Regions from separate parts of the Paenibacillus sp. 37 genome, predicted to be linked through region 1. Evidence: a T-box and tRNA genes for the amino acid it is inferred to sense, from the RefSeq annotation. Region 1 holds a T-box; the other holds one or more tRNA genes.
What was found. A T-box is a leader RNA that pairs with one kind of tRNA and senses whether it is charged. The one in region 1 lies ahead of F0220_RS23975 (valine--tRNA ligase), so its partner is inferred to be a tRNA-Val.

Region 1 (7,335 bases):
AACCTTGGCAGGCGCTTTGGCAACAAAGCCTTGATTCGACAGCTTTTTCTCCACACGGAGTACTTCGCCCTCAAGGTTCTGTAACTCTTTCTCCAGGCGAGCCACTTCCTGTTCGATATCAATAAGACCAGCCAGCGGCAAGTATAGTTCTGCCCCTGTGATGATTGCAGTCATCGCCTTATCCGGGGAGCTTAGATCCAGCCCACTATCGAACTCGGACGTGTTACAGAAACGTTTGATGTAATGACTGTTACGTTCGATGATGCTGGACGCTTCAGGGCTATTTGCTTTTACCATCAATTCGATCTTTTTGCTCATAGGCACGTTCACTTCTGCACGAATGTTCCGAACTGCACGAATGGTATCCATGAGCAGGTTCATCTCGGCAACAGCCTCCGGGTTCTCCAGAGCAGGATCATATACCGGCCATGCTGCCAACGTAATCGTCTCACCTTCATGTGGCAGATGCTGCCAGATCTCTTCGGAGATGTATGGCATAAACGGATGAATCAGGCGCATGGTCTGATCCAGCACATAAGCCAGCACAGATTGTGTTTTCTTCTTGGCAACCGGATCTTCCCCATAGAAGGACAGCTTAGCAAACTCAATGTACCAGTCACACAGGTCATCCCAGATAAAGTTATACAACACACGACCCGTTTCCCCAAACTCATACGCTTCGATTAGACGCGTAATATCGCGGGAAGTTTCGTTCAGACGGTGCAAAATCCAATAATCCGCTGTACCAAGCTCTCCGCTAATGTCACGTTCCTCATAGGTGAATCCTTCCAGATTCATCAATGCAAAGCGCGAAGCGTTCCAGATCTTGTTGGCAAAATTACGAGCCTGCTCCACCCGTTCCCAACGGAAACGGAGATCCTGGCCTGGCGTGCTGCTGGTTGAGATCATGTAACGCATTGCGTCTGCGCCATATTTCTCGATCACATCCAGCGGATCTACACCGTTGCCCAATGATTTGGACATTTTGCGTCCATCTGCATCACGAACAAGACCATGCATCAGCACATCCTTGAACGGAATCTCATCCGTGAATTCCAGTGCAGTGAAAATCATACGTGCAACCCAGAAATATATGATGTCATACCCTGTCACAAGTACACTTGTCGGATAATAACGTTTCAGATCTTCCGTATCTTCCGGCCAGCCTAGCGTGGAGAACGGCCATAAGCCGGAGCTAAACCAAGTATCGAGTACATCTTCGTCCTGTCTGAGCTTGCGTCCAGCATACTCTGGCAGCGTTGTCGGATCTTCAGCAGATACAATGATTTCACCCGTTTCCTCATCATACCAGGCCGGAATACGATGTCCCCACCACAGTTGACGGGAAATACACCAGTCACGAACGTTCTCGATCCAGTTCAGATAGGTTTTCTCAAAACGATCTGGAACAAAATTAACCCCTTCGCCGCTCTGTTGCTTCTTAATCGCTCTCTCTGCAAGTGGCTTCATCTCAACGAACCACTGTGTAGACAGATACGGCTCAACAACAGCTCCCGTACGTTCACTGTGTCCAACCTGATGCGTGTGATCCTCAATGTTGATCAATACGCCCTGCTCTTTCAAGTCAGCAACAATCTGCTTGCGGCAGTCACTGCGATCCAGTCCCTGATACTTGCCTGCCTCAGCATTCATTGTGCCGCTCTCATCCATTACCGTAATCTGAGGCAGGTCATGACGAAGACCTACTTCAAAGTCATTTGGATCATGCGCAGGCGTGATTTTAACAGCACCACTTCCAAATTCTTTATCCACGTAATCATCAGCGATAATTGGAATTTCTCGTCCAATGATAGGCAGTACAAGCACTTTACCAATCATATCTGCATAGCGCTCATCCTTCGGATGAACAGCAACTGCTGTATCACCCAGCATCGTTTCTGGACGCGTTGTTGCCACGGTAACGTAGCCACTTCCATCTTTGAGCGGGTACCGCAGATGGTACAAATGACCCTGAACCTCTTTATATTCAACCTCAATGTCGGACAGAGCTGTCCGGTTCACCGGGTCCCAGTTAATGATGCGTTTGCCTCGGTAAATAAGGCCTTTTTCATACAGTTGAACAAATACTTTACGAACCGCTTGGGACAGACCTTCATCCAGCGTAAAACGTTCACGTGAGTAATCAAGCGACAATCCCATTTTGCCCCATTGCTGACGGATGGTAGTTGCATATTGATCTTTCCAGTCCCATACTTTCTCCAGAAACTTCTCACGTCCCAGATCATAACGGGTCAGACCTTCTTCACGCAGCTTCTGCTCCACTTTGGTTTGGGTAGCAATACCTGCATGGTCGGAACCCGGAAGCCACAGTGCATCATAACCCTGCATCCGTTTGGTGCGGATCAGAATATCCTGTAGTGTAAAGTCGAGCGCATGCCCGATGTGCAGCATCCCGGTCACATTTGGGGGTGGAATTACAATCGTATACGGTTCGGCATCTTTACGTTGACCGGCTTTGAAATATCCGCGCTCCATCCAGGTGGAGTACCATTTGTCCTCTGCCGCTTTAGGATCGTAAGTGGTCGGCATTTCTGTTGCAGCTGATTTTTTTTCCTCAGACATGTGTCATTCCTCCGTTACTTCATCTTCATCATCTTCGCCAAAAAAAACAAAAAAAACCTTTCATCCATCAAAGGACGAAAGGTTAGCTTTCGCGGTACCACCTTTGTTTCACGCCAACAGCAAGATAGACTTCACCCTCTGTACATGACGTGACACTTCAAGCAGATAACGGCTGCTACCGGCCCATCCTACCTCAGAAATAAATGACGATAAATCTCATTTATCCCTTGTATTCAAACAGGCAACTCCCGGGCGACTTCGATCAGTTGGTTCCTGCGGAATCTCACAGCGTTGCAATTCCACTCTCTGAAAGGTCATACTGTCTACTACTCCCGTTCCACGTTGTTCTTCAAAAAACCTACACACATCATACCTTGCTCGTGCGCGATAGTCAACCTGACAACAGCGGATAAAGAGCGCTGGAATGCAGGTTTAGGACGAAACATGCAAAAACCCGCAATCCTCAAGGGGATCACGGGTCGTAACGAAGGCTTTAACTACGGATTAAGGGATGTACAATATCTGACCTTCTTCCACAACTTGTTCAGATAATCGGTTATACAACTGAAGTTCCCTCGTGCTCAATTGGTATCGATCTGCAATGGCATCCAGTGTATCTTCCCGCTGGACGATACACAGTTTCACCTTACGGAATGGCGTCTGGTCCACGATCGTTCCCAGGAACAGATTCTTCCATTCCACATCCTCAGGTGCATACGTTTCTTCCTGTATCACACCGGCTGGAAGCTCTTCGCCTCTCTCCACTTCAGCATCGCGTGCTGATCTGCCAGAGGATAACAAGGAAGAGATACCTACACCCTCCTCTTGTCGTGGTGCGGATTCCTTTTTGCTGCCAAAAGCAACCTTCAACTCCGGCTTGTCTTCCGTCTCAGCAACAGGTTCAGGAACAAATGCTTCGTTCTGCACAAACTCATCTACCCCAGTCGCTTCAAAAGACGGACGTTCTTCCTCTGCATTGCCTGCTTCGGACGAACCGAATACACCTTGCCAGTTCTCCGCCTGTGGTTCAACCGGAACATCAACTGCCTGATTCTCCTGCTGAGGTACAGATCTCGCTGATTCGAAATGCCATACATCTGGTGCGTCCGGTACATCTGGTGCTGCAAACTCATTAGATGATTGAGCAGTAGGCTCTGGGACTACTTGATCTGAATTTCTAGGCTCCTCAGGCAATGCATCCCCAGAAGGCTCGGACCACGCTAAAGACTCTTCTTCCAGAGGCAGCACTGGTTCCGACTCAGGGTAAGAAGCTAACCGATCAGCGGTCTCAGCCATAAATGACGAGATCGGAGAAGGTTCGCTGTATTGCTCATGGGATGCCAATTCATCTCCATTCTCTGTCAGAGATGCGGGATCTTCGTCTGCATCAGGTTGTCTGTTTTCGTTAGCATACTCCGCACTTTGCTCCTCAGATTGAAGTGACTCGGCCGATGATAAGTTCGCATATTCCTGATGATATTCCGGGGCACCATATGCAAGTTCTGCTGCATTCGCAAGTCTCTCTTCCTCACTCCGCTGGAGCAGATACTCTTGTGCAAATGTGTTGGGGTCGCTACCTGTCTGTTCTGCTTCATCGGAACGGTTGGATTGCTGAGCATCCGGTGAGTGGACTACCGTAAATTCATCTGCTGACCAAACTTGTGGCTCTTCAACAGGAAAGCCCTCGATGCCTCGCAGCGACAACACGCCAGTAATATTCAGACTACGATTGGATAACAGATCCACGTCAAAATTTTCGATCTCGATGGAAATATCCTCAATCGATCTGACCCGGTTCAGAGGCACTGTGATCTCCACGGGAATGAAATGTTTGAGCTCCTCTGAAGCCTCATTTTCTCCTCTGTACGCACCTGTAAGCAAAAGATGCCCTCTTAACGTGGCATGATCATCCTGCCCTATGACTTGAATGCGCGGGTATAGTTCAATTTCCTCCAATTCCTCAATCGCAGGGACTCCCTCAGACAAATGAACGCGCTCATAAATATCGAACCGCAAACCATAAGGTTGATTCAACAAAGGTGGCGTCCTCCTTTCGGCATATGTTCACCATGATCCTTCTCATGGGACTGATCCATGGTCCAAATCCTTCGTTACCCCATCTATATGCCTTGAATGAGATGAGCATGCCACCTTTTGAAAAACCTTGTATCCCCAGATTTTTTTTGATTCCCTTCTTCAAAGAGCAGATCCGGGGATAACGGCGAAGCATATGCTTCCGATGCAGCTTTCTTTCAGAAAGCTTTTAGGCGAACGCTCCGCTTCTTCACGTTATTTCTGTCCTCTCCGTTCTCGTGTAACTATTAAAGTTCGCTCTATATCATTTATGAATACACCTTTTCACGTTCTGCCAATTGTGTGAAATCGGATGGCCAAGGATCATTCACTTCAATCATCGCTCCGGTTAACGGATGACCAAACTTAAGCATCTCTCCGTGAAGTGCTTGTCGTCCAATGGCATCCGCTCTACCTCCATACAACGCATCACCAATAAGCGGATGTCCCGCGTAACTCAGGTGTACACGAATTTGGTGTGTTCGTCCTGTATCCAGCTTTAATCGCACAAGGGTTGCTCGTTCCCACACTTCAACGATCTCCACACGAGTAACAGCTTCCTGTCCACCTTCCGAGACTCGTCTGCGCTGCTTGTGATGTCTATCCTTACCAATCGGAGCATCAATTTTGTGGAGTTCAAGGGGGATTTGTCCACCTGCAATGGCTATATAATGGCGACCAATCTCTTTGCGACGCATCGCTTCATCCAGTTTGGCTAGAGCAAAAGCATTTTTGGCATACAGAACAGGTCCGGTTGTATCCTCATCCAGTCGATGAACATGGCGAACGCTCGCCTGTATTCCGTTCATTTCATAATAGGAGGCAACCACATGATCCAGCGTGATGGCCTGATCGGTACGGCTTCCATCTGGATGCAGTTTCATACCTGCCGGTTTGTGCATAACCAGACAGAAATCATCCTCATACAATACATCCACATCAGCCCAGCGTGGCTCAACATCGATTGGCTGGGACGCAAAAAGGGCCAGCCGAAGCCGGTCCCCTGCAAGTTGTATTCCTTGGTTTGCTTTCAGCTGACGAAGCAGTTTCTCCGGAAACTGAAGTTCAGACAATAACCATTGCTCTGCGGCTATCGGTTTGTCCAAACTGCCTGTTACGGCTTTCCCTGGCATCAGCTCAAGCCATTCCCCGCGGCGTTTCCAACTTTTGATGGTCATAGTGATTGAAGAGCTTTACGATTCGCCTCAATCGTATCGTCAATATCCTGCTCTGTGTGCACACCAGAGACAAACATGCCTTCGTATTGCGAAGGTGCAACACTCACACCATGATCAATCATGGCCGCAAAATAACGACGGAATTGATCCAGATTGCTTTCTTTGGCAATATCATAATTGGTTACTGGAACGGCACTGAAGAATGGACAAACCATGGAACCCACACGGTTAATGGTTATCGCAATACCCGTCTCAGCTGCATTTTTCTCGAATCCGGCTTGCAGACGTGCAGACAATGTCTCCAGACGATCATAGACCTCTGGTGTTAACAATTTGAGCGTGGTATATCCTGCTGCCATAGCCAGCGGGTTCCCACTAAGTGTACCCGCCTGATAGATCGGTCCTGTTGGAGCAATCTGTTCCATCAGATCTCGACGGCCACCATAAGCACCAACCGGGAGTCCGCCACCGATAACTTTACCCAGACAAGTCAGGTCAGGTGTAACCCCATACCGTCCCTGAGCACAGTTCAACCCTACGCGGAAACCGGTCATGACTTCGTCAAAAATAAGCAGGCTGCCATATTGGGTAGTTAAACTGCGCAGGCCTTCAAGGAAACCGGAAGCCGGAGGAACAACCCCCATGTTACCTGCTACAGGCTCCACAATAACAGCGGCCAGTTCTTCACCATAACGTTCAAAAGCAAGCTTCACGGACTCCAGATCGTTATAAGGTACCGTAATTGTATTCACAGCTACACCTTCAGGTACACCTGGACTATCCGGTAGACCCAGTGTTGCAACACCTGACCCCGCCTTGATCAGCAAGCTGTCCGCATGTCCATGATATGATCCTTCAAACTTCAGAATTTTACTGCGTCCGGTTACCCCGCGTGCCAGTCGAATGGCACTCATCGTTGCTTCCGTACCGGAATTAACCATCCGCACGATATCAATAGAAGGCACACGCTCACAGACCAGTTTTGCCATCTCGGTCTCCAGCAAGGTAGGCGCACCAAAGCTTGTTCCTTTGAGGGCTGTCTCACGCAAAGCTTCTACAACATCAGGGTGAGCATGTCCCATAATGAGTGGGCCCCACGATCCCACATAGTCAATAAAAACATTGCCATCAATATCGTAGATTTTGGACCCTTCGCCGCGTTCTGCATAGATCGGAGTAAGTCCCACCGATTTGAATGCGCGTACAGGGCTGTTCACACCCCCGGGTATGTACTGCTTAGCTTCCTCAAAGGCGCTGCGTGAGCGCTCATCATTGCGTCGATTACCTTGTTGTGCAGTCATGAATATCCTCCTTAATATAATTTATTTTATTTCTCAGCCAACCAGCGTGAAGCGTCTTTTCCGTAGTAGGTAATGATCATATCTGCACCCGCGCGTTTCATGCTGAGCAGGATTTCCATGGCAACTTTTTTCTCATCGATCCAGCCTTGAATCGCCGCCGCCTTCACCATGGCATACTCGCCACTTACATTATAGGCAAC
Region 2 (7,335 bases), 780 kb from region 1:
AGACTCATGTTTGCACCATAAAATGGTATCATAAATTGATTATAACAAAGCCCTCAAATCCTCTCTGCATTCAGCAGCAGGGTTCGAGGGCTTCACTTAAACATAGAGTTAACAATTTATATATAGGGAAAGAACCTGTTAAACAATTTGTTCCTTAATCGGCAATATTTCCTGCCATCTTCAGACGGCGAGCAATTTCCTTAAAGTCTTCTTGCGAAATGCCTGGGGCGAATTCTTCTTCCACCGCAGGGGCTTCTGGAATCGGGAATCCTTCAGGTATCCCTTGGATGACTTCAAGAGGTTGTCCATCTTCGGGGTGAGTCCCTTTCCAGATCTGGCCGATCGCATTGAAGTCTTTATCACTATAGGTGTACAGCTTGGTGTGTACCCCTTTTTCTTCATATTTACGAGCCTCGTTGAAGGCTTTGTTGTTCAGTGAAGGAATAGGAACCAGCTTGGTCACATTTACGCCAGTTGCAATCTCAAGTGCTTTCGCATATGCGACAACATGAACGCCGCCACGTACCAGCAGGAAACCAACTACTTCCCGGGCTGCCGGGTGATCCGTCATCTCATATACTTTCATTTTATGGGTACGAGCGCCACATTCTAAGAAGAAGTTATGCAGCAGATCCTCGACCAGGTTGCCACTGTTGAAGACGTTTGCTCCCGTCCATGGATTACCCATAGAGTCGAAAGGCATTGCGCCTTGTGCACCTGCCAGATAGTGATACGACAGACGAGCATCTTTCACCGAACCTAGCGGCGTATCGTCGGGTTCTTTGTACTCGGTTGAGCCTCTGAGGCACTTGTTAATCCCATGAGACACGAGTTCAACATGACCCAATTCTTCAGCCGTAATGCTCATGACGAGGTCATAGAAGGGCTTTAGCTTTTCTTTGGATCGAAAATTAAACGATTGATAGAGGTAGTTGTTCAACGTTGACATTTCTCCGAATTTGCCGCCGAGCAATTCTTGTATAGCTGCCGCAGCATTCGGATCTGGCTTCTCGACATTGGGAATCTCAATTAGGATTTCATCCAAGCGTTTGAACATTCGGGTGTAACCTCCTCAGATTGGTATTGCAGATCGTGTAGGGTTTCAGATCGTGGAGTCACTCTGTCATGGCCTATTACACGTTTGTTGGGTTTTTTAAACAAAAAACCAACCAAATGGGACTTAAGTATTGCATATCAAATGCTGCATATCTTCTCCCTGTTGTTATTTCCAATTCGGTGAATTTTATGTATAATCTAACCTCTAAATGGAGCTTCCAGATACAAGAGAATTAAAGTACATAAAGGAGTTTAAGATGAACAAACGTTGGGTAAAAATAGCGTGGATTCCGATGTTTCTAATGATTCAGATGTACATAAGCAGCGAGCCTGTCACAGCATATGACGTTACAAACGAGGTTCAGGTGGATGAAGAAACACGGCAGTTACTTGAGAAGAAATACGGGTTGGAACGTCCTGAGGAGCCGAAGACACAACAACACGTTTTCTCAGGTGACTGGGGAATGAGCTTTCGGACGGAGCCTCCTGATTCGTTTGACCGGCTTGTTCATGTGGTTCCTTTTTCCCTACGGCCACTGGCCTGGATCTTTCGTTTATTCGTGTAAAATGAAAGCCGGACGGGCAATATAACAGAAACATATTGTCCCAAGGAGTGAGTGAAATGAGAATGCTCATCGTTACAATACTTACGGTTATGCTTAGTTTAACGGGATTCACACCTGCCTCGGCTACGGGTGGAGCCATCCCGGATTATGCGAAGTGGGGAATTATTGCGGTCAAAGAAACACAGACCAAGTATAATGTGGATATTTTGGACTATAAGCATATCGGTCGTACCTCCCTAACAGCGGATCAATCACGGGAACAGTTCAAGCTGTGGGTTCGTGCTAAAGACGGCAAGCAATTCGCAGTCTATGTAAATGTTGATTTTAATCCATCTACACAACAGTTAAAGAAAGTGCAATTTTCGGAATCGGATCGACACTGATCCGCTACTGAACTTGGTCATTACAAGCCATGTTTCATATTAGCTATACTATGGGTTGAACCAGACTGCCTTGATCATTAAGGTGAAGGTCTGGTTTTTTATTTTACAAAATCCTTTTTTTACTATTGAATAAAGAACTTATGTTCGCATATAATATGAAATACAAACAAATGTTCTTATCGGAGGGATGATTATGCTAGGGAAATATATTGGCCAGATGGTGGAGCTTGTCTACATGGATCGTGCAGGGCAGATTACGCAGCGACAGATTCGAATTAACAGTGTACGTGGCGGGATGATTAGAGCATCAGCGGGAAAAGAAGGCTCACCCCGAACATTTCTGGAGCAAGGTATTCTGGCATGGCGTCCTGTTACGGATCTGAATGGGGAGGTAAAGTATGCTGAACGACTTTGAACGCAAGATTTTACGTATTTTGGTGAACTATACAGGACAACGGCGCAGGCTGCCGCGTATGGATGAACTGGAGAACAAGACGGGACGAAGCAGAGCTTACATTCATGAGTCTTTGCTGGAGCTTGAACGAACCGGGCACATCGCGTGGGAGAATCGGTCTACTCTCGAAGGTATACAGATTTTACAGGCATGGGAACAGGTACAACAGCCGATTCGCAAAAGCCAACCTTCCGGTGATTCCGTAAAATATTTTACGGACTACTAATCATAATAAGAAAACGCCAACCCGGATATCCGGATCGGCGCTTACTGTGTCACATGTACGACATGTGCATCTATTTTAGAAATGGGGAAGTTGGTCCAGGTTGTTGGTTGGATCACCGTCGGCATCGCCGCGAATGTACATTTCGCCATCCTTGCCTTTAAATACATTCACACCGGCAATAGCACCAGCTTTTACTTCTGCAAGTGCTTGCTGATAATCCAGTACACGTCCTGCTGAAGTCTGAAAAGCTGTCAGGTCACCGTCACCATTTTTCTGTACTGCTGTGAAACTCTCGCGTGTCGTTTGATCCATGATGTCACACTCTCCTTATATGACGAGATAGGAATCTGTTTACCTGATTAGCCTATCCGAATTCATGGGAAGTATGCATCATATGCTGATCAGACTTGCCAATGCCGAAGTTTTACAAGCTCTTTCTCATACGAACATGCAGAATATCTGCATCATAAAAAGGTTCTTCCGAAATCACTTCATAACCCAGTTTTTCATAGAATTTCTGTGCCTGACATTGAGCATCCAGTACAGAATAGGATAAGCCGAGTTCACGTGCTCGCTCCTCCATCGCGAGCAGAAGCACACGTCCATAACCAAATGAACGATGAGATTTAAGCACTGCGATTCGCTGCATTTTGGCCGTATCCTTGCTGTAATAGATCAGACGTCCTGTGGCTACAGCTTGGCCATCCGTACTTAACAATACATGATGCACATCTGGACTGATGACATCAAATTGATCAATCTCAATCTCGGCAGGCACCTGTTGCTCGATCACAAAAACGTGATGGCGAATTCCCAGGGCTTGCTCCAGTTGTTCTTCTGTCGATACATAACTAATCTCAGCTGCCAATTCCATTCCTTCTTTCTGCTCTTGCGCGACATATCAGACTGAATTATACAAAAAAATGTTTTTCCTGTATAGTGAAGTCTGGAACATATTGGGAGAGGAGGGGATAGTGATGGGCATGACAGGCATCATGGTCATTACCTTGTTAATGTCGGCGGGAATGATTACTCTGTTGTATTACGTTACGAAGAAAGCATACTCACGCAAGTGGGATGAAGATGAGTAATTCATCTGTTAACCTTCACGGCAAGACTTCACTGCTTCCTCGCGGAGAATATACATCTTGAATTACAGATTTGGAGTATACGTCCAGCCAAACGGGAAGAGATTCACCATTTTCATTGGGCTGTTTTAACTGTTGGAATTGAACTGTATGTTCATCCCTCTCTAAGCTGCAACCAGTAACGGTTGTACTGAGAATCACAAGCCCAGCAAAGAGAAAGAAGCATTTGGTAAATGTATATTTATTGGATGTTGACCGTTTTGTTAAGTTTCTCATAGGGAATTCACCTCGTTGTAGAAATGGTAATCTTTCCTTTATTGTGCACCATTTCGGGTGAATTATAACCAAATAAATCATTGACAATGAACACGGTTACTTGATATGATACTGTTACTTGATTGGGAAACATTTATATATCATGATCTGTTAGCTCAGCTGGGAGAGCACTATCTTGACAGGGTAGGGGTCAGTGGTTCGAGCCCACTACAGATCATACACGAGAAGCCTTACGATGTAGGCTTCTTTTCTTTTTTTACATACAAACATGAATGAGATTTGAGAAAGCTTCATGTTCTTTTCCTTTTTTTAAACAAAACTTAAATAAAACATAAATTCAACGTAAGGTTCCTCTTCTATACTTGGTTCTGAGGTCATCATAGAACAGGAGAAGGAGAGAACTAATGAATTATTCAAACCCATTTACATCAAAGTTAGCCAGAGTAGGGATTGCGGGTACACTGGCTTTAATACTGGCAACAAGCCCACTTGCCAGCATGGGGGTTGTGGCAGCGGAAGCAGTCCCACCTGTATCTACGAAGATACATAACACACAGAAAGACTCTTTAGAGCAGGCCCCGATTCAATACCAGATCCATGCTCGATTAAATGAGAAGGACATGACGATCCAGGGGAGCGAGAAGGTAACGTATCGCAACACAAGCAAGGATACCCTCCAGCAGTTGGTCCTTCATACATATGCTGACGCAAACCTCTCCAAGTCTACACAGGCGAGCATGTACCAACAGCATAATGAAAAGATTAGTGAAGATCACCCGGAGAAGACAGCGGAGGACTTTCTGGGTGGCATCGATATTCAGGCTGTAACAGCAGATAGCCAATCTCTCGATTTCCATAAGGAAAACCAAGCGTTGACCGTGCAGTTGAAAGAGCCCGTTCAACCAGGCGAATCTGTATCATTCCAACTGGAGTTTCAGTTGAATATACCCTATGGCTCACAGCGAGTTTCCTACTACAAGGACATGATCAATGGTGCGCACTGGTTCCCGGTGATGTCTGTTTACGACGAGGTTAAGCATCAATGGAACAAGGCACCGTATAGTCGAACTTTTGAGAGCGATTATTACACCTCATCGGACTTTGAAGTTCAATTTAATGTGCCTGAGGAGTATCAGGTAGCCATGCTTGGCTCTATCACCACTCAAGACAGTACAGAACATGGACGTAAAATTGTTTCTGCCGTAGCCGAGAATACGAGAGAGTTTGTTTTCTTTGCCAGTCCTAATCTTCAAGTGGAGCGCGCTACCCGTAACGGTCTGACGGTGGAATACTATTATTACAACGATGATCCATCCAAGAAAAAGATAGTTGACCGGTACATTAATCAGGCATTCAAGGTCATCGATTTTTATAGTGAGAAATATGGCAAGTATCCCTATCCAGAGTTCCGAATTGTCGAGACGTATGTACAAGGCGTTGCCGTGGAGTATGCGAGGCTCATCCAGATGGGACAGATTCAAAATGGTGCTATTCCAGAAGAAGACACAACCTTTGTTCATGAAATAGCGCATCAGTGGTTCCATGCATTGATCGGTAATAACTCGGAGACCGAATCCTTCCTGGATGAAGGCTTTGCCGATTTCTCCATGGTGTATTTTGCAGAGAAACAGGGAGATAAGTTAAATGGGTTCAGATCCGTACAGTTTGATACGGCGCCCGTAGAGATGGCGATTGCGTCAACAAACGATGAAGCTGGGGATTTAGCAGGTTTGGTATATTATCAGAAGGGAAGACAAGCGATCTATCAGCTTTACCGTACCGTCGGCGAAGAGAAATTTGACGAGTTCATGAGAACATATTTCAAACGCTACGTGTACCAGAATGCAACTTTAGAGGGGCTGCTTCACACCATTGAAGATGTGCTTGGTAAGGAAGTACGTTCAGAAATGCAGATGGCCCTATATCAGCCTAACTTTGTCTTAAAGCCGGAATACCAATTATCACAGGAAGAGACCGCCGCCTATGTACATGACATGTTACAACAACAGTATCAGGCTGTCATGGGCATGATCCCTAATCTGCCTTATGAAGTGATGAATCGATTGATGGACAAAGTCCTTCAAGGCGAGGAATTAACCATTGTGCTCAGCGATCAGGTCAGTAAGCTTGCAACTAAACAGCAGGAAGATATGGTTAATCAGTTGACCGGATTCCTTGATATGACCGGTATGAGATACGACATTATACGGGATCGCAAGAAACTGAAGCAAAAGATGAAAAAAGAGATTGGCAACAGTAACCTTATTGTCATTGGCAATGCCAAGTCAAACGGATTGGTGCAGGCTTTAAAATTTAACATTATTGATCGAACGAAACAGACGGGTTTTCCTTGGAAAAATACCATGAACCAACCTCTCGCCGCGGGTGCATACGTTATCAAACATCCCTATAACCAGAATCGATTGATGCTTCATTATTTCTGGAATGAGGATCATCTGAGTGATGCGGCATTTGAAGCTTTTAAGCTGAAAACACAGGAGTCTATTGGATTCACGAACGACTTTTACCAGTACTATGTATTGGATAACCAAGGCAAGGAGAAATCCAATAAAAAAGTAGCCAATCCCATATCTTCACTTTTTGCGGAGGAATAAGTAGTTGGTTGTGCAGTTTCTTCGTTCAAACAGGTTAGCCAATTTGTATTGGTTAACCTGTTTATGTTTTATATGAAAACCAGACTGAGAATAATAGGCTGTAATATGGGCATAATGCTTTAACAGAAAGGTAACTTCATGAATATACTTATCGGGAGAAAACAATAGGAGGGATTAATATGAAGGATCAACATTATCCGGGCGTACCAATGAAAGGGACAATGGCTGATAACAACTGTAAAGGAAATAAAGGAATGAACAAAATGAAAGCGTATTCATATAATGTTAGAATTTGTCCTATCATTTGTATTACTCAGGAGCCGGCTGCAAATGAGGGTAATGTTGTTGATTTTTCAATCCTATTAAAGGACACTTCGGATGTTTTATATTCGCGACCGGTAAATGGTAATAGCCTGCTCACGAAGGAGTTGAGTTCCCATGTCTACGACTGAAAATATTGCTCAGACAGCACTCGACGCAGCGATGAAGGCAAGCAGGGCCGTTGCGCCTTATGATTATTGCGATGCAGAAACCAGACGGATGTACACGCCTCAATTTGATAAAAAAATGGACAATCCTATGTATACCGCTGCAATGGCGGGTCTTCAATCAATCTATTGGTTTCGGGCGATCAAGGTAAAGGGACTTATCCCTGATGCAAAAGCAGATTA

Region 2: it encodes a tRNA-Val, which carries the amino acid that the T-box ahead of F0220_RS23975 (valine--tRNA ligase) is inferred to sense. The anticodon was not compared.

Annotation. Positions count from the first base shown of each region.
Region 1 is NZ_CP043761.1:5,594,604-5,601,938, forward strand. It holds gene F0220_RS23975 (valine--tRNA ligase) at 1-2,583, opposite strand, end outside; T-box leader at 2,651-2,932, opposite strand; gene F0220_RS33020 (LysM peptidoglycan-binding domain-containing protein) at 3,088-4,620, opposite strand; gene F0220_RS23990 (RluA family pseudouridine synthase) at 4,926-5,834, opposite strand; gene hemL (glutamate-1-semialdehyde 2,1-aminomutase) at 5,831-7,135, opposite strand; gene hemB (porphobilinogen synthase) at 7,162-7,335, opposite strand, start outside.
Region 2 is NZ_CP043761.1:4,819,098-4,826,432, reverse strand. It holds gene F0220_RS20745 (manganese catalase family protein) at 155-1,057, opposite strand; gene F0220_RS20740 (hypothetical protein) at 1,314-1,622, shown strand; gene F0220_RS20735 (DUF3889 domain-containing protein) at 1,679-2,005, shown strand; gene F0220_RS20730 (hypothetical protein) at 2,199-2,420, shown strand; gene F0220_RS20725 (hypothetical protein) at 2,404-2,685, shown strand; gene F0220_RS20720 (DUF3892 domain-containing protein) at 2,761-2,997, opposite strand; gene F0220_RS20715 (GNAT family N-acetyltransferase) at 3,110-3,553, opposite strand; tRNA gene F0220_RS20710 (tRNA-Val) at 4,194-4,266, shown strand; gene F0220_RS20705 (M1 family metallopeptidase) at 4,454-6,664, shown strand; gene F0220_RS20700 (hypothetical protein) at 6,844-7,116, shown strand; gene F0220_RS20695 (glycoside hydrolase family protein) at 7,103-7,335, shown strand, end outside.